One region of the Parasphingomonas caseinilytica genome, then DNA from elsewhere that is predicted to be linked to it. Evidence: predicted binding sites of a transcription regulator. Region 1 holds the regulator's gene; each other region holds the start of a gene.
What was found. Region 1 encodes LexA, which represses DNA repair genes until DNA is damaged. Its sites were predicted from a motif close to GTTCCNCNCTTGTTCT; they were not measured.

Region 2: radA (DNA repair protein RadA) is a predicted target of LexA. The motif match lies at 1,938-1,953, and genes of this name have one in related genera.
Region 3: U1738_RS01090 (formate--tetrahydrofolate ligase) is a predicted target of LexA. The motif match lies at 1,938-1,953, and genes of this name have one in related genera.
Region 4: recA (recombinase RecA) is a predicted target of LexA. The motif match lies at 1,996-2,011, and genes of this name have one in related genera.

What each region holds. Positions count from the first base shown of each region.
Region 1 covers NZ_JAXOJL010000001.1:583,123-587,931, forward strand. The annotation lists gene U1738_RS02685 (TonB-dependent receptor) at 1-921, opposite strand, end outside; gene U1738_RS02690 (molybdopterin molybdotransferase MoeA) at 1,194-2,378, shown strand; gene lexA (transcriptional repressor LexA) at 2,433-3,098, shown strand; gene U1738_RS02700 (ComEC/Rec2 family competence protein) at 3,474-4,809, opposite strand, start outside.
Region 2 covers NZ_JAXOJL010000001.1:469,078-473,886, reverse strand. The annotation lists gene U1738_RS02195 (glycosyltransferase family 4 protein) at 1-311, opposite strand, end outside; gene U1738_RS02190 (glutathione S-transferase N-terminal domain-containing protein) at 381-1,085, shown strand; gene U1738_RS02185 (outer membrane protein) at 1,152-1,808, opposite strand; gene radA (DNA repair protein RadA) at 1,971-3,347, shown strand; gene U1738_RS02175 (CvpA family protein) at 3,405-3,962, shown strand; gene U1738_RS02170 (iron-sulfur cluster assembly scaffold protein) at 4,036-4,473, shown strand; gene U1738_RS02165 (cation:proton antiporter domain-containing protein) at 4,473-4,809, shown strand, end outside.
Region 3 covers NZ_JAXOJL010000001.1:256,185-260,993, reverse strand. The annotation lists gene U1738_RS01100 (hypothetical protein) at 1-320, shown strand, start outside; gene U1738_RS01095 (DNA recombination protein RmuC) at 372-1,793, opposite strand; gene U1738_RS01090 (formate--tetrahydrofolate ligase) at 2,029-3,693, shown strand; gene U1738_RS01085 (SEL1-like repeat protein) at 3,693-4,121, shown strand; gene def (peptide deformylase) at 4,191-4,721, opposite strand; gene recR (recombination mediator RecR) at 4,767-4,809, opposite strand, start outside.
Region 4 covers NZ_JAXOJL010000001.1:351,420-356,228, reverse strand. The annotation lists gene U1738_RS01575 (hybrid sensor histidine kinase/response regulator) at 1-1,560, shown strand, start outside; gene U1738_RS01570 (response regulator) at 1,598-1,951, shown strand; gene recA (recombinase RecA) at 2,087-3,196, shown strand; gene U1738_RS01560 (hypothetical protein) at 3,801-4,010, opposite strand; gene U1738_RS01555 (immunity 53 family protein) at 4,176-4,508, opposite strand; gene U1738_RS01550 (class I SAM-dependent methyltransferase) at 4,794-4,809, shown strand, end outside.

The sequences.
Region 1 (4,809 bases):
CTCGTCGAGCGCCACGCTGGTGCGCGGCTCGCGCTGGATGTTGTTCGATCCGCGCATCAGTGCGGCGCGATGGAAGATCGTCGAGGTGCCCTTGTAATCGCGAGCATGGCCCGAGACGTTGATCGACAGGTCGCTGGTCGGCGTGAACAGCAGTTGCAGGCGCACGTCCTTCTCGTCGAAGCCGCCCAGCGCATTCTTGCCGCCGGTCGTGCCATCAGGACCGGTGCCGGTGAAGGTGTTGTCGACCCAATTGTCGCGATGCTGGTACAGGCCCGAGATGCGGAACGCGATCTTGTCCGCGACGATCGGGCCGCCGACGCCGACGTCCGCCGTCACCGTGTTGTACGTGCCGTACGATGCCGAACCGCGGCCCTGGAACACCTGGCTCGGGCGGATCGTGTCGAACTTGATGATGCCGGCCGTGGTGTTGCGCCCGAACAGCGAACCCTGCGGACCGCGCAGCACTTCCACCTGGTTGACGTCGAACACCGGGTTCGACTTGAGCACGACATGCTCGAGCACGACATCGTCTTGGATGATCGACACCGGCTGCGACGCGCCGAGATAGAAATCGATATTGCCGAGGCCGCGAATGTAGAAGCGCGGGAAGATGCGACCGGTGGTCGTCTCGGCATAAAGCCCCGGCACACGACCGGCGAGCGACAGCGCGTCCTCGCCACCGCTCTGGAAGGCGCGCAGGCTGTCGCCGTTCACCACCGCGACCGACACCGGCACCTTCTGCAGATTCTCGCTGCGGCGCTCGGCCGTCACCACGATCTCGCCGATCTCGCCGCTGTCGGCGGCGTCCGCAACCGGCGCTGCGGCAGGAACGTCCTGCGCGGCGGCCAAAGTCGGGATCATCATCGCACCGAAGGCCGTGCCGATCAGCAAAGCGGATTTGGCGAAAGTCTTGTTCAACATCATTCTGTCCCTGAACTCTAAACTATTGGTTTGATTGAAATTCATGCGCAAAAAGGCACGCCGCCCGCCAATGCGGGCACCGCTGTCCCTCTCGCTAAATCTGGCTGATCCCCGCCTTGCCGGAAGCACTATGTAACGATTGAGACCGAATCGTGACACAGTTCCCCACGCCGATCGAAAAGGCCAATGTGTGTTTTTGGGGTCACACCCTTGCGGCGAGCGGCGCGAATATTTCCTGTTCCAGCGCCGATGATCGTGACACTGAACGCCTCATGCCTCCCGCCCTCCTCGCCGTCGCAGAAGCCCAGACCCGTCTCTTCGCGCTCGCCCCCGCCATCCCCGAGGAAACCATCCCGCTCGCCCAAGCGATCGCTCGCTGGCCGACCGATGCGATCCACGCCCGCCGCACCCAGCCCGACGCCGATCTGTCGGCGATGGACGGCTATGCGATCCGCTACGACGACCTGCCCGGCCCGTTCGCGCTGATCGGCGAGAGCGCCGCTGGCCACGCCTTTGCCGGCCAGGTCGGTGCAGGCGAGACGGTGCGCATCTTCACCGGCGCCGCATTGCCGCCCGGCGCAGACACCATCCTCGTCCAGGAAGAGGCTACGCGAGAAGGCGACACGATCCACCTCACCGGCGAAGGCCCCGCCCGCCACGCCAGCAGCGTCCGGCCCCGCGGGCTGGATTTCTCCGCCGGCGACGTGTTGATCGCGAAAGGCGACCGCCTCACCCCCGCAGCACTCGCGCTCGTCGCCCTCGGCGGCCATGCCACTCTTCCCGTCATACGCCGCCTGACCGTCGCCATCGCCGCCACCGGCGACGAACTCGCCCGCCCCGGCAGCGACGATCCAACCAAATTGCCCGAAACCAACGGCCTGATGCTCGCCGCGATGCTGCGCGATCTGCCCGTCGACATCATCGATCTCGGTATCATCCCCGACGATCTCGCCGTCCTGACCGCCGCCTTCGCCGCCGTCCGCGCCGACATCCTCGTCACCACCGGCGGCGCATCGGTCGGCGACCACGACCTCGTTCGCCCCGCGCTGGAGGCGGCCGGTGGGACGATAGATTTCTGGAAGATCGCACTTCGCCCCGGCAAGCCGATGATGGCGGGCCGGTTGGGCGAAACGGTCGTGCTCGGTCTGCCCGGAAATCCGGTGTCGGCCTTCGTCACCGCGACGATCTTCCTCCGCCCGCTGATCGCCGCCATGTCCGGCGCGGCCGATCCCCTGCCCCGCACGCTCGCCGCCCCGCTCGGCGAACCGCTGCGCGCCAACGATCACCGCACCGATTATCTTCGCGCCGAATTGCGCGACGGACGCGTCTACGCTTCGACGATTCAGGACAGTTCGATGCTGCGCACGCTCGCCCGCGCCAACTGTCTGGTGCTGCGCCCGGCTTACGCTCCGTCAGCGGAAACAGGCGAGTCGGTGGACATCCTCCCGCTCGCTTGACACCCATCGAAGTGTTCCATAAAGGTTCCTCGTCTGTTCTGACGGAGGAACGCAATGCTTACGCGCAAGCAGCACGAGCTTATCTGCTTCATCAACGATCGGCTCGAGGAATCGGGCGTATCGCCCTCGTTCGAGGAGATGAAGGAGGCGCTCGACCTCAAGTCGAAGTCCGGCGTTCACCGCCTCATCAGCGCGCTCGAGGAACGTAAGTTCATCCGCCGCCTGCCCAATCGCGCCCGCGCGCTCGAAGTGCTCAAGATGCCCGAGCGCGGCGAGACCAAACCTGCGGTCAAGGCGCCGGAGGTCAATATCCGCAGCCTTCCGCAGCCCGCCAACGACGTGATCGAGATCCCGCTGCACGGCCGGATCGCGGCCGGTGTGCCGATTGAGGCGTTCGAGGGGAGTGCGATGCTCGCCGTGCCGGCGGCCCTGCTCGGTGGCGGTGAGCATTATGCGCTCGAAGTGTCCGGCGATTCGATGGTCGAGGCCGGTATCCTGGATGGCGATTACGCCCTCATTCGGCGCGCCGATACCGCCCGCGACGGGGAGATCGTCGTCGCGCTGATCGAAGATAGCGAGGCGACGCTCAAATATTTCCGCCGCGAAGGCGCGATGATCCGGCTCGATCCCGCCAACCGCGCCTATGATCCGCAGCGCTACGCGCCGCAGCAGGTGCGCGTTCAGGGAAAGCTCGCCGGCCTGCTCCGCCGCTACGACTGACGTTCGAAGCTTCGGGCGGGCGGTCGTTTTGCATCGGCTTTCCAACGGAGGCCGGCAAGGCGCTCATCGTCATAGAATGCAGTCCTAACCACGCCGTCATCCCGGACTTGATCCGGGATCCATCAAGCGGCTTTCGATACGCCCGTTATTTCGGCCGGCCGCGTTCGGCATGGGGTGACTACGCCCGTGCTGATGGCGCTCCATTGCTCATTAGAGCATGGGCACGTGAGGTTGAACCATTCCCCTTTCCGTTCGTCCTGAGCTTGTCGAAGGACGTGCTTCAGGCGCAACCGTCCGTGCGGGGGACGTGCTTCGACAAGCTCAGCACGAACGGTTTTATTTAAAGTCATCGCGCTCCAGGCGATCAAACCAGACTCACTCCGCACCCCTGCGTGCTGCACGCGGATGCCAGCGATCACCGGAAAAGCGCGATCTCCCGAACGAACTGGACGGCGCGTTATCGGCACTCGCCACCCGCCACGGATGCCGATCCCCCGGCCGCACCACGCTGACGACGCTCTGCCGCAACAGGGTGACAGCCACACCCCCCGTCTGCGCCAGCATGGTCTTGTCCAATCGCAGCCAGCGCGGACGACACCCCTTAGGCAACCACCGCTCGCTCACGACGATATCCGCCGTCACACAGGCGGCGACAAGCTCCGCCACCGGCACCAGATACGCACTGCGCGTCGCCAGAATCCGCCAGGCCCGCCCGTCCGCCTCACGCTCGATCAGGCACAGATCACGACTGCACCGCGCCTCGGATCGTTCGGACAGTAACATCGGCGCGCCGTCCACCCCGCCATTCTCGGCCAAAGTGTCGGAAATGTAGTCGCCCGCCCGATCGCGCAGCATCGCCAGCCCGCCATTCGTCGTCCGCACCGCGACATGCCGTCCATCGCCCGTCACCAGCAGGTCCGGCGCCGGGGTGATCAACGCCCAGACGATACCGAACCCGAGCGGCGCGATCCCCAGTCGCCGCCACCGGGTCCGCCACAAGGCGATCCACAATCCGCCGATCACCGTCGCGGCAAACGCCCCCGCAGGCATGGCGGGCAATGCCGCAACCGATCCCGGAGCCTCCGCCGTCGTCCGCGCGATCCACAAAAGGACCGCCAGCGCCTTGTCGGTCACCCACCAGAGCGACGCACCGAGGCCAACGAAGTCGAACGCCAGGGACAGCGCCTCCATCGGCATGATCACAAAGGTCGTCAGCGGAATCGCGACGATGTTGGCCACCACGCCATAGAGTCCGGCCTTGTGGAAATGGTACAACCCGATCGGCAGCAGCGCGATCTCCACCGCCAGACCGGTCAGCACCAGCGCCCCGATCGCCCGCCCGAACTTCTTCGTGCCCGGCTCGTCCCGCGCGGCTACCAGCGCGCGAATCCCCGGATGTTCGTTCAACGCCACGATCGCGGTGATCGCCGCGAACGACAGCTGGAAACTCGGCCCGGCCAGTGCCTCCGGCCACAACAGCAACACGATCACCGCCCCCGCCGCGACCAGCCTGAGCGTCATCGCCTCCCGCCCCATCGCCAGCGCCACCAGCACCAGCAAGGCCGCCACGCACGATCGGATCGTCGGCACCTGCGATCCCGTCAGCAGAGTGTAGCCGATCGCCGCCGCCGCCCCCGCGCCCGCCGCGATCAACGGCAGGCGAAACCGCAATGCCAGCCACGGGCTCAACGCCAGCAAGCGCACCACCACC
Region 2 (4,809 bases), 110 kb from region 1:
CCGAGGAATTCCGGTGCGGCGACGTGGATCACGTTGGGCGCGAAGGCCGCCAGATCGCGCCGGGTGGCGGGCGGCATGCCCCAGGCGAGCTTGTATTCGTCACGTCCGCCGGGGATCTTGAACGCCGGCACCTTGATCAGGTCTCCGGTCGGCGCGAAGGCGGGACGGCTGCTGGTCGGCGAATAGACCCGTACCGTCACCCCTTTCGACAGCAGATAGCCGACGAGCAGGTTCAGCGCCTGATTGGCGCCGTCTCGCGTGTAATTGTAGTTGCCGCTGAAGAGGGCGACGCGGAGGTCCGTCGGCTGCATGGTGGCGCGGCCATAGCGAAGCGCGGGCCCCGTGACTATCTCCCGCTCGAATCAACGGAGTGCTGCGCCATGACCGACCTGTCCGCCTTTCCGATCACCACGCGCTGGCCGGCGGAGGATCCGACCCGCATCCAGCTCTATTCTTTGCCCACGCCGAACGGGGTGAAGGCGTCGATCATGCTGGAGGAAACCGGGCTGCCGTACGAGGCGCATCTGGTCGATTTCGCGAAAAACGATCAGAAATCCGACGCGTTCGTCTCGCTCAATCCCAACGGCAAGATCCCGGCGATGATCGATCCGGACGGTCCGGGCGGGCAGCCGATCGGGGTGTTCGAAAGCGGTGCGATTCTGCTGTATCTGGCGGAGAAGACGGGCGCTTTGCTCGGCAGCGGACCGGCTGATCGCTGGCAGGCGATCCAGTGGGTGATGTTCCAGATGGGCGGCGTCGGGCCGATGTTCGGGCAACTCGGCTTCTTCAACAAGTTCGCCGGTAAGGATTGGGAGGATGAGCGGCCCCTGGGGCGCTATGTCGATGAGGCGAAACGGCTGCTCGGCGTCATGGACGCGGCGCTGGCTGGGAAGACCTGGTTTCTGGGCGATGACTATTCGATCGCCGATGTGTCGATGATCGGGTGGGTGAACAATCTGATCACGTTCTACGAGGCGCGGGAGATCGTGGGTTTCGAGGCCTACAAGGGTGTCGGCGCTTGGCTTGAGCGTGGCTTGGCGCGGCCGGCGGTGCAGCGCGGGTTGAAGATTCCGGCGCGGGGCTGACGGCTTGGTGACAAAAGAAAACGGGCCGGCGGATATTTCCGCCGGCCCGTTCCCATTCCGCTCAACTTATTTGAAGCGAAGGCCGACGCCCAGCAGCACGCGCTGACGCGACGTGTGATCGTTGTAGTTCGAATAGACGTACTGACCCGACACATACAGGCCGGACATCGCGCCGGAGAACTTGTCCGCCATCGACAGCTCAACGCCGCCACCGACCTGATAGCCGTCTGTGCCGAAATGCTCGTACGTGCTGTTCTGGGCCAAAGGCGCGGTGAAGCGCGAGCGTTGTTCGTTGTTCACGTAACCGCCCTTGCCGAATACCAGCAACTGCGGCGTGACGAGAACGCCGGCGCGAACGGCAACGCCATATTCCTCGAACGACCGGACGCTGCGCGTGCCGCCGTTCACGGACGTGTTGTTCTCGTTCCAGCCGTCCGCACGCCAGTAGCTGCCTTCCGGACCGATCACGATACGATCGCCGATCATGCCGTCGAAGCCGATCGTGCCACCATAGCCGAGCTTGTCGTTATGGACTCCCTGCGACTGGAAACGATCGCCGCCGACATTGCCTTCGATGCGGATGCCACGGAAGCTGGTTGCCGGTGCAGCGCTGATGTCGGTGGTCGACATTTCGGTTGGGGCGGGGGCGACATCTTGCGCCATCGCGGGCGAGGCGGCCAGTGGCAGCAGGATGGCGCAGGAGGCCAGGAACAGATTACGCATTGCAAACCCTTATGTTTTTGTAGTGATCGGAGCGGGCGCAACGATGGAGCTGCGGGTTGGTTCCGCCTATTTTTGTGCAAGCGCTAACAGGTTGGAGAAATCTGCCGGAACGGACGCCTAAAATGGTTTGTTCCCGTATCGTTCTTCGTTTAAAGGCTGATCATGGCTAAACCCCAGAAACGCTATGTCTGCCAATCCTGCGGTTCGGTGTCGCATCGCTGGGCCGGGCAGTGTGCCGATTGTTCCGAATGGAACTCGATGGTGGAGGATGCGGGCGGCGGGAACGTCACGCCGTTTCAGGCCAAGCACAATCTGCAATCCGGCGGGCGGACGATGCAGCTGGTCGGGCTGGATGCGGAGATCGCGCTGCCGGAACGCATGCCGAGCGGTATTGCGGAGCTGGACCGGGCGTTGGGCGGCGGATTCGTCGAAGGGTCGGCGACGTTGATCGGCGGCGATCCGGGCATCGGCAAATCGACCCTGTTGTTGCAGGCGGCGGCGAAGATGGCGTTGGCCGGGCTGAAGGTTGCTTACGTTTCGGGCGAGGAAGCGGCGGATCAGGTGCGGTTGCGTGCGCGGCGGCTGGGGCTTGGCAATGCGCCGGTGCAACTGGCGGCGGCGACCTCGACGCGCGATATCCTGACGACGTTGGGGAGCAGCCAGCCGCCGGCGCTGCTGGTGATCGATTCGATCCAGACGATGCACAGCGACCTGATCGAGGGGGCGCCGGGGACGGTGAGCCAGGTGCGCGCCTCCGCTCAGGAATTGATCCGCTTCGCCAAGGAGCGCGGCACGGCGGTGGTACTGGTCGGGCATGTCACCAAGGATGGCAGCATCGCGGGGCCGCGCGTGCTGGAGCATATGGTCGATACGGTGCTGAGCTTCGAGGGCGAACGTAGCCACCAATATCGTATCCTGCGCGCTATCAAGAACCGCTTCGGCGGGACGGACGAGATCGGGGTGTTCGCGATGGTCGCCGAAGGGCTGGCGGAGATCGCCAACCCATCGGCGCTGTTCCTGACGCAGCGCGACGAAAGCGTGACGGGGACGACGGTGTTCCCGGCGCTGGAGGGGACTCGACCGGTGCTGGTCGAGATCCAGGCACTGGTCGTGCGGCTGGCGAGCGGGGCGACGCCCAGGCGGGCGGTGGTCGGCTGGGATTCGGGGCGGCTGGCGATGGTGCTGGCGGTGCTGGAGGCGCGCTGCGGGCTGAGTTTCTCGTCGTGCGAAGTGTATCTGAATATCGCGGGTGGATATCGCGTGTCCGATCCGGCGGCCGATCTGGCGGTGGCGGCGGCGTTGGTGTCGGCACTGAGCGAGCGGCCGGTGGCGGTGGATGCGGTGGCGTTCGGCGAGATCGCCTTGTCGGGCGAACTCAGGCCAGTGGCGCATGGTGCGCTGCGGTTGAAGGAAGCGGGCAAATTGGGGTTCGAACGCGCTTTGGTGCCCTCCGCGCTGGCGGGCGAGAAGAGCCCGTTGAAGCTGACCGGGTTCCGCACGCTCGGGGCTTTCGTTGACCATATGCTCGGGCGTGGGTAGCGGTTTCGGAGCCGTTATTTCCGCTTGCGTCGAGCGGCGGGGGCTTTGGGACATATGATGGGACTTTCCGCACTCGACATCCTCGTCCTGATCGCCGTGCTGGGGTCTGCGATCATGGGGCTGATGCGCGGCTTCGTGGCAGAGGTGCTGTCGCTGTTCGCCTGGGTGGCGATCGTGTTCGTGGTGAAGCTGTTCCACACGCCGCTCGCCTCCGCGCTGTCGGGCGTGGTGGGGACGGTTTCGGGCGCCGCGGTGCTGGCGTTCGCGATCCTGGCCGGGCTGACCTATTTCGGCGGGCGGATGGTGGCGAACGCGCTGGGATCGCGCACCCGGACCTCGATCCTCGGGCCACTGGATCGTGCGCTCGGCTTCGGTTTCGGCGCGATCAAGGGGTTGATCATGTCGAGCCTCGTCTTCCTGCTCGTCGTGCTGGTGACCGACACGATGAGTGGCGGGCCGTCCCGGCGTCCGCTATGGTTGAAGGACTCGCAGACCTATCCGTTGCTCAATGCCACCAGCGCGAGCATCGCCGATTTCGTCGATCGGCGACGCAAGGGTCTGCCGGTGTTCGGGCCGCATGATGCCGGCGGCACTGCGGACAACAATTCGTCCTGAGGCGATGCCACAACGCTTTGCGGCAGAACGCTTTGGGGGTGTGCCGACGCGCAATGTCGCCTACATCGCGGGAATGAATGCGCCGCTCTACAATACCGAAATCCTGCGCCTTGCCGCGACGATACCATATCAGGAGCGTCTCGCCGATCCGATGGGCACGTCCGAGAAACGCTCGCCGATCTGCGGAAGTCGCGTGACGGTGGATATCGATCTCGGGCCGGACGGTCGGGTGGGCGCGGTCGGGATGCTGGTGCGGGCCTGTGCGTTGGGGCAGGCATCTTCGTCTTTGCTATCGGCGGACGTAATCGGGAAATCGCCCGGAGAACTGGCCGAAGCGCGCGATGCGGTCGCGGCGTGGCTGGCGGGCGAGGGGCCGTTGCCCGATTGGCCGGGGTTCGACCTGTTCACGCCCGCGCTGAGCCATAGCGCGCGCCACGCCTCGATCCGACTGGCGTTCGAGGCCGCCGCCGAAGCCGCCGCACTTGCCGCCGCAAAAGACGGGACCGCCTGATGCACGACGCCGGTGATGCCGTTTCCCTGCTGCGTGATGGCGTGGTGCTGCTCGGGTTCGGGCTGGTCTTCGTGCTGCTGTTCCGGCGGCTCGGCCTGGGTGCGACCCTGGGCTATCTCGTCGCGGGTGCCGTTGTGGGGCCGCACGTGCTGGGTTTGGTGGGGGACGCGGAATCGAAGATCGGGGTGGCCGAACTCGGCATCACTTTGCTGTTGTTCATCGTAGGGCTGGAACTGAACCCCAGCCGGTTGTGGCGGATGAAGCAGGAGATTTTCGGGCTCGGGCTGTTGCAGGTTGTGCTGTGCGGCGCTGCTGTATCGGCGGTCGTCCTGTTCG
Region 3 (4,809 bases), 330 kb from region 1:
TCGGGTCGATGATCGACGAACAGGTCAGTTCCGGCACTTTGACCGAAGCGCAGGCCACCGAACTGAAGGGCTTCTTCGCCGAAGGCGGCCCAAAGGGCGCGGGCGGGATGAAGGGGCATCGCGGGCCACCGCCGGGTGCGGAAGAGTCGACCGGCTCGACCAGCAGCACCGATACGGCGTCCACCCAGCTCGATGCGCTGATGAAGATGCTCGAAAACCTGCGCAACAGCCAGGATTCCAAGGATTCCTACAGCGCCACCGGTACGAGTTCGACCACCAGCAGCAGCCAGTCCGGCCTTCTGATCAGCACCCTTGCCTGATCGCCTCGCGGACAGCCGGCATTCCGGGGAATGCCGGCTGCTCCATGCGCCTCAGGTCTCCACATCGACCGCGCTTTCCAGTACAACTGGCTCATCCCCATAGCGCGCAAGCGCCTCCACCGGCTGCATCGCCTCGATCTCGCGGGCACCGGGTTCGATATTCAGATCCTTCAGCTTACGCGCCGTGACCAAAGTGCGGCTTTCGAAGCTGGACACGAACGTATTGTAATTGTTGACCGCGCTGGTCAGCCCGCCGCCGACCTTGCGCAGGTCACTGGCTGCTTTGGCTAGGCGATCGAACAATTCCTTGCCGAGTTCGCCGATCTGTCGCGCCTCCTTCGCCAGCCGCTCCTGCCGCCAGACGGCCGACACCGTGCGGGCGATGGCGATGAGGTTGGTGGGGGTCGCCAGCAGAACGCGCTTTTCGAACGCGAAGTCCCACAGGCCCGGTTCCTGTTCGAGCGCGGCGGAGAGGAAATGTTCGCCGGGCACGAACATGATGACGTAATCCGGAGCGTCGGCGAACTGGCTCCAATAGGCCTTGTTGCCCAAGCCGTTGATATGCGCCTTCATCGACGCCGCGTGAAGCGTCAGGCCCCTCGCCCGCTCGACTTCGTCGACCGCACCGAAGGCATCCTGATAGGCGTTGAGCGAAACTTTGGCATCGATCACGAGGCTTCGGCCGCCAGGAACGGTGACGATCGCATCGGGACGGAGCCGCCCGCCCTCATCGCCGCCGGCGACGGAAACCTCGGTCTGGAAATCGGTATGTTCGGATAAGCCACAGGATTCCAGGACATTCTTCAACTGCTGCTCGCCCCAGCGGCCGCGCGATTTGGGAGCGTTGCGCAAGGAGTTGACCAGTTTGGCGGCTTCGCTGGAAACCTTCTCCTGGCCGATGCGCATCTGTTCGATCTGGCCCTTGAGTTCGCTGAAGGCGCCCTTCCGCTCGCTCTCGACCTTGCCAACGGCTTCCTCATATTTCAGCAGGCGATCGCTGACCGGTTGCAGCATCGACTTCAAATTCTGGCCGGCCGTTTCCTCGGATTGCTTGAAGCGTTCGTCAGCGCGCTTGAGGAAGTTCGTCTGCGCCTCGGTCAGCAGCTTGCCGGCGACGTCGCTGAACTGTGCGGCCATGACGTCCTTCGCTTCGCGCAGTTCGAGCATACGGGCGTTGTGAACGTCGCGCTGCTCGATCATACGCGCCTCGAACGCCTCGGCCTGCGCGGTGAGCGTGGCGAGCCGGGTGCGCGCCGAATCGCGATCGTCGCGGATCGTTTCAAGTTCCTCGCGCAGATCGGCGGCAGCGCGTGCGCGTTCCTCGGCCGAGGCGAGATCGACGATCGCGCGCTTGAATTCCTCGGTTCGGGCATCGCGATCGGCGCGGGCCTGCGCGGCGGAACGGTTGCCGACCAGCCAGCCGAGCGCCAGACCGACGATGATCGCAACCATTGCGACGGCGAGGATCTCCATCAGCGTGCGCCTGCGAATGTTGAATGGGTCGAGGTGCCAGCGGGGTTTTGCCGGCTCGTGATGGCGCGATTGGCATCGTCGCGAAGCGTTGGACTGGAGGGCACGACGAACGGCACGGCGGAGAAATCGGACACTAACATGGCCGGAACATAGATTGAACACCACACGGAAGACAGATGGAAAATCTGCCGCTCCCGACTTGCGGCTCAGTTTTCCACCGTTACGACGTGGCACCATGCTGTCAGACATCGAAATCTCACGCGCCGCCACGCTTCGACCCATCGGCGAGATCGCCGCGAAACTCTCGATCCCGCCGGACGCCGTAGAACCCTATGGGCATTTCAAGGCGAAGATCGATCTGTCGCGCGTTCCCGCCACCGGCCGGCAGGGCAAGCTTATCCTGGTGACGGCGATCAACCCCACCCCGGCCGGCGAGGGCAAATCGACCACCTCCGTTGGTCTGGCGGACGCGCTGAACCGAATCGGGCGGCAGACGGTGCTGTGCCTGCGCGAGCCGTCTTTGGGCCCATGCTTCGGCACCAAGGGCGGCGCGGCGGGCGGGGGATATGCGCAGGTCGCCCCGATGGAAGACATCAATCTCCATTTCACCGGTGATTTCCACGCCATCACCAGCGCGCACAATCTGCTGGCGGCGATGATCGACAATCATGTCCATTGGGGCAATGCGCTCGACATCGACGTGCGGCGGATCGTGTGGCGGCGGGTGCTGGACATGAACGACCGAGCGCTGCGCGATATCGCGCAATCGCTGGGCGGGCCGGCGAACGGATATCCGCGCGAGAGCGGATTCGACATCACGGTCGCGTCGGAGGTGATGGCGATCCTGTGCCTGGCCACCGACCTGCACGATCTAGAGGCGCGGCTGGGGCGGATCGTGGTCGCCTATACGCGGGACCGCAGGCCGGTGACGGCGCGCGACCTGAAGGCGGATGGCGCCATGGCGGTGCTGCTGGCGCAGGCGATAAAGCCGAACCTAGTTCAGACGCTAGAGGGCACGCCCGCGTTCGTGCACGGCGGGCCGTTCGCCAATATCGCGCATGGCTGCAACTCGGTGATCGCGACGCGGACGGCACTGGCGCTGGGCGATTATGTCGTGACGGAGGCCGGGTTCGGTGCGGATCTGGGGGCGGAGAAATTCTTCGACATCAAGTGCCGGCAGTCGGGGCTGAAACCGGCCGCCGCGGTGATCGTGGCGACGGTGCGCGCGCTGAAGATGAATGGCGGGGTCGCCAAGGCCGATCTTGGCGGCGAGGACGTGGCGGCGGTGCGGCGCGGTGGCGTCAATCTGGCGCGGCATATCGAGAATGTGCGGATGTTCGGCGTGCCGGTGGTGGTGGCGATCAATCGCTTCGATGGTGACAGTGCGGGCGAACTTGACGTGATCCGCGAGATTGCGGCGGCGCAAGGGTCCGAGGCGGTATTGTGCACGCATTGGTCGGATGGTGGCGCGGGCGCGGAGGCGCTGGCGCAGAAGGTGGCGGACCTGTGCGACCACGGTGCCGCGCAATTCGCGCCGCTTTACGGCGACGAACTGTCGTTATTCGACAAGATCAACACTGTCGCGACGCGCGTGTACCGTGCCGAGGAGGCGATCGCCGATCCGGGGGTGCATGCGCAGTTGAAGCGCTGGGAAGAGGCCGGCTACGGTGCCCTGCCCGTGTGCATGGCAAAGACGCAGTATAGCTTCTCGACCGATCCGGCGAAGCTCGGCGCGCCGACCGGGCATGTGGTGCCGGTCCGCGAGGTGCGCCTCAGCGCGGGTGCGGGGTTCGTGGTGGCGATCTGCGGGGAAATCATGACGATGCCGGGTCTGCCGAGGGTGCCGGCGGCGGAGGCGATCCGCTTCGGGTCGGACGGGGAGATCGAGGGATTGTTTTGATGGACGCGGAGAAGCTCTATCTCCGGGCGCTCGAAATTCGGGAAGGGAAAGGGCGTGGAACATGGGTCGCGAAGCTCCGCCACCTTTCCCTGCGCGGCCATACCGATGCCATGATCGAGCTGGCGAGTTGGTACACTTGCGATAATCAGCCCGATGATCTGCTTGGGATGGGCGAGCCTTACACTGCCGCAAATCTCTATTATCGTGCTTGGCGTAAGGGCGATGCTCGCGCGGCCCAGCACTTGGCGCTGAGCTACTTCAACCGTGGCGATATGCTGCGTTTTCGGCTTTGGCTGCGACGGGCAGCAAAGCTGGGCGAACACGACTGCCAAATATTGGTCAGGTGTTTTGAGACGCGCCTGTATCACCAGACAGCGAAACGGGTTGGCAGGCTGCGACCGATCATGAAACGTGATGGATTTGTTTGAGCATCACGCCTGATAGTCACCCCAGCGCTGGCTGGGGTCTCGTACGGATGGCGTTGATTGAGGCGGGCCTCAACCCGCCTTGCGCGCCTTGGTGAGCTTCTTCATCAGCATGTCGCGCTTCAGCTTCGAAATGTGATCGGTGAAGAGCACGCCGTTGAGGTGATCGATTTCATGCTGGATCGCGGTCGCCATCAGGCCGTCGAATTCGGCTTCGTGGGCGGCGCCCTTGTCGTTGAGCCATTTGATCGTGCAGCGCGCGGGGCGTTCGACCTCGGCATACTGCTCGGGAATCGACAGGCAGCCTTCGTTGTAGCTGGCGAATTCCTCGCTGAGTGCGACGATTTCCGGGTTGATGAAGACGTGCGGTGCGCGGACGGGTTTGGCGTCTTCCTCGTCGCTTTCGGGTTCCTGTAGATCGATCACGACGATGCGCTGTTCGATCGCGACCTGCGTCGCGGCGAGGCCGATGCCCCGCGCGTCGTACATCGTGTCGAACATGTCGGAGACGATGGCACGGACGGCATCGTTCACTTCAGCGACGGGCTTGGCGACGGCGCGCAGGCCGGGGTGCGGGACTTCCAGGATTTCGAGAATTGCCATGGTCGCGCGCTAGGAAAACCGCGCGGTTACGTCAAGCGACCGCCATCACGTCACGGGTCGCCTTGCCCTGAGCGCCTGCGCCAGCGTT
Region 4 (4,809 bases), 230 kb from region 1:
GACGAGGAAACCAACATCGCCACCCCGGCGATCGGCGGAAATGCCACCGCGCATGTCCGCAGCCTCGTCAGCCTGATGCCGTTCGGCATGGCCCTGGTCGATCGCGACGGGCGCTTCATCCAGATGAACGACGCCTTCGCGCGCGCCGCTCAGGTCGATCCGCACGCGCCGCCGCTTTATCCCGGCGATCTGCTGGTGCGCGAGGACAAGGGCGTGGTCGCCGATGCGATCCGTCGCTTCGCGAACGGCGCGACGCATTCGACCGATCTCGCGGTGCGGCTGAAGGATCATCCCGACGAGCCGGTCGCGCTTTCCATCGCCGGCGCCCGAGGGCTGGGCGAGGCGGCGGTGCTGCTCAGCCTGAAGGACAATGGCGAGGAGACGCGCCTGAAACGCGAGGTGGCGCAGGCGACGAAGATGCAGGCGGTGGGGCAGCTGGCCGGCGGTGTCGCACATGATTTCAACAACATCCTGACCGCGATCATCGGGCATTGCGACCTGATGCTGATGCGCCATACGCCCGGCGACAGCGATTACGACGATATCCAGCAGATCCGCGCCAATTCGAACCGCGCGGCCAGCCTGACGCGGCAATTGCTCGCCTTCTCGCGCCAGCAGACGCTGCGCCCGCAAGTGCTGCAACTGCCCGACGTGATTTCCGAGGTCTCCAACCTGCTCAAGCGGCTGCTGGGCGAGACAGTGACGCTCACCGTCAAGCACGGCCGCAGCCTGGGTGCGGTGCGCGCCGATCCGGGGCAGCTCGAACAGGTCGTTGTCAACCTCGCGGTCAATGCGCGCGACGCCATGATGTCCAAGGGCGGCGGCGGGGTGCTGTCGATCCAGACCAAGCAGGTGTCCTCGGCGCAGGTCCGCCACATGGGCAATGACATCCTGCCGATCGCCGATTACGTCGCGCTGGAAATTGCCGATACCGGCACCGGCATTCCGCCCGAAATTCTGCCCAAGATCTTCGAACCTTTCTTCACCACCAAGGAAGTGGGCAAGGGCACGGGCCTCGGCCTCTCCACCGTCTACGGCATCGTCAAGCAATCCGGCGGCTATATCTTCGCCGACAACAACAAGAGCGGGCCGGGCACGACCTTCACCATCTATCTGCCGGTCCACACCGCCACGGCCGCGCCCGAACCCGCCCGCGCGCCGGCGGTGGTGAAGGAGAAGCCGACCGATCTGTGGGGCACCGGCACGATCCTGCTGGTCGAGGACGAGGACATGGTGCGCGCGATCGCCGAGCGTGCGCTCAGTCGCCAGGGTTATACGGTGCTGACCGCCGAACATGGCGAGGCCGCGCTGGAAGTATTGGCGAAGAACGATCGGCCGGATTTGTTGATCTCCGACGTGATGATGCCGATCATGGACGGCCCGACGATGGTGCGGCAGGCGCGCGAACGCTATCCGGACCTGCCGATCCTGTTCATGTCGGGCTATGCCGAAGAAACGCTGCGCAAGTCGATCGACCTCGACAACGTCCAGTTCCTGGCAAAACCCTTTTCCGTGCAGCAACTTGCCGAGGCCGCCCGCGCCGTTCTGGTTGCGAAATAAGGTGGCGGGAGTCGGGTGCATTGGCTAAGGCCATGATATGACGGCTCCGCAACGCATCCTCATCGTCGAGGACGAACCCCTGATCGCGATGATGCTCGAGGATTTCCTCGAAGTGCTGGGCAAGGAGCTGGCGGGCCAGGCGGATAATGTCGGCGATGCGCTCGCGCTGGTCGCGGGCGGGGGGATCGATGCGGCGATCCTGGATGTGAACCTGCGCGGTGGCGAAAAGAGCTTCCCCATCGCCGATGCACTGGCGGCGCAGGGCGTGCCGTTCGTGTTCGCCACCGGCGGATCGCAGGACGGGCTTGGCGAGGAGCATCGTGATCGCCCGACGCTGGCCAAGCCGTTCACGATGGACGGCGTGGCGAAGGCGCTCGAAGCTCTAGGCTGACGGCTTAGGATTGGCGCCGGTTTCACGGTGTTGGAAAAAATTTCGTTCCGCTCTTGTTCCACGAGAACAAACGCGATACATGCTGCATCGGCGATTGAACGCGACGGGCGTTCGGTCTAGCGGTGGAGGCCCCCAATGGCGGTATCTTTGAAGGTCATCGACAGCAAAATGGCAGCATCCAACGATAAGGCGGCCGAGAAGGCCTCCGGCGAACGCGCCAAGGCGCTCGAAGCAGCGCTCGCGCAGATCGATCGTGCGTTCGGCAAGGGCTCGGCGATGAAGCTGGGGTCCAAACAGACGATGCAGGTCGAGACGATCTCGACCGGATCGCTCGGGCTGGACATCGCGCTCGGCGTCGGCGGCCTGCCGCGTGGTCGCGTGATCGAAATCTATGGCCCGGAAAGCTCGGGCAAGACGACGCTGGCGCTGCACGTCATCGCCGAGGCGCAGAAGACCGGTGGTACCGCCGCGTTCGTCGATGCCGAACATGCGCTCGATCCGGTCTATGCCAAGAAACTCGGCGTCAATATCGATGAACTGATCGTGTCGCAGCCGGATACCGGCGAGCAGGCGCTTGAGATCGTCGATACGCTGGTGCGGTCGAACGCGATCGACGTGCTGGTGGTGGACTCGGTCGCCGCGCTCGTGCCGCGCGCCGAAATCGAGGGCGAGATGGGCGACAGCCATGTCGGCTTGCAGGCACGACTGATGTCGCAGTCGCTGCGCAAGCTCACCGGGTCGATCAGCCGTTCGCGGTGCATGGTGATCTTCATCAACCAGCTGCGCATGAAGATCGGCGTGATGTACGGCAATCCCGAGACGACGACCGGGGGCAACGCGCTGAAATTCTATGCTTCTGTTCGTCTCGACATCCGTCGCACCGGGCAGATCAAGGATCGCGAAGAGATCATCGGCAACACCACACGGGTGAAGGTGGTGAAGAACAAGGTCGCGCCGCCGTTCAAGCAGGTCGAATTCGACATCATGTACGGTCAGGGCGTGTCGAAGATCGGCGAGATTCTCGATCTCGGCGTCAAGGCCGGTTTGGTCGAGAAATCGGGCGCTTGGTTCAGCTATGACAGCGTGCGCATCGGCCAGGGTCGCGAGAATTCGAAGACGTTCCTGAAGGAACATCCGGAAATGTGCGACCGCCTCGAAAAGGCGATCCGCACCCGCACCGACAAGGTGGCCGAGGAAATGATGGCCGGGCCGGAGCCCGAAGACGATACCGACGACGAGATGTAATGCCTGCGCCCCTCTCCGATGAGAGGGGCGGGGTATACGATGGGGAACGCCACCACACGATGGTCGGCGAAGTCTTTATCGTGCCTGCTCACGAAGCGTTTCAAGGCGGCGTTCCAATGCGCGTCGCACACACATGGAAAGGCTCGCCCGCGTCGGCGAGCCTTTCGCGTTGGTTTTCGAGGGCGTTGGGTTTCGGGGCCGTTAGGCGGGAACCGTCGCGTCAATCCCGGTGTGTGTCCCGCTCTCGCAACCCGTCTCGTCTTTCCCGCGCAGGCGGGAATCCATAGTCTCGACGTTCAGTAAGGATTCCTACCTGCAAGGTAATGACGGTTAGGCGCGGCTTGGGTCTTCGGCCTCGACACCATTACGATCTGGATGCAACGCCTATCCCCGTTGTCCCTAACTTGTCGAAGGGCTGTTTTTCCTTCGGCGATAACAGGAGGAGGTCGGTGCTTCGACAGACTCAGCACGAACGGGGAAGACGTGGGACCGTCCCATAATCTAAGCGCATCAAACTTTACCATAATTAGTCTGGCGCGCGGCTAACGGCGGAACGTCTAATTCTGGGTGGAAAATGAACGTTAAGCACTGCACGGCAAAGGGTTCATAAGCCCCGACTCTTAAGCGCGCGCTTCACCGCGAAGCGGTAGATAACGTAGGTGAAGAAATACCCCGTCAGTATCAGACCGACTAGCTGCCAGTCTGGCAGATCACCCCGGAAATGTCCGAAGCAATAGCCGCCGAGAGCGAGCAGGGCGAACACTACCAAAAACCATCCGCGTTCGACCGTTTTGGCTTTCTGGAACTTATCCATACGGAACTCCAATGCGCGGAGACCTCGTGCAGCCGACATAGGCTGATCGCAAGTGACGAGGTGCAGCGTTATTCCCCGATGAGGAAAACGACCGCAAGTGGGCGTAAGCGGCCTGTCCGCTTTCGGGGACACCGCCGAGCGCGCGGAACGTCCGATTGTGGGTGGTTAGCTGACGTTCGCACGCTCTACCCACGATCGAAACACGCCGATCGCATTCCCAAGATCAAGAGGGCCGCACGCCGCCTCAAACCTGCCGCCGCTAACATCAGCAACCCACCATGATCCTAAGCGCCTCCACTCGTTTAGATCGGTGGCTGGTTCTCCTACGGATACCTTCTCAAACACGCGCCCTTGCAGATTTGTCTCTCTCAGGTCAATGACGACCGTCCAGCCGGGATTGTCCAGCGTGTCTATCTTCACGCCATAGGAGTGTTCCCAGTCATCATTACATTCGGCCAGATACCAAGAGGCCAGCCAGCTTAGGTTGTCGTCGCTCATGCCCCGATCATCGCCGAAAGGCGGAATGTCTGCAATTGGGCACAGAGGCGGCCCGTCCGCTTTGCCGCTTCCGGTAGCCGCTTTTATCGATCACCTAGCGTCCTCCAACGGCAAACACTTGCGTCCGTCCCAGGCCAGGTAGAGACTTGCGCCAAAGGGAGCACGATCATCGACGCGAGCGAATGGACCGGAGCGGTCGGCGATGTCTGGGCTGCGGAATGGCGGCGGACCGATCGGACGTTCGCCGATCTCTCGCTGCACCTTGATGCTGCGATCCGCGACAGGATGGGCGGTCAGGCGC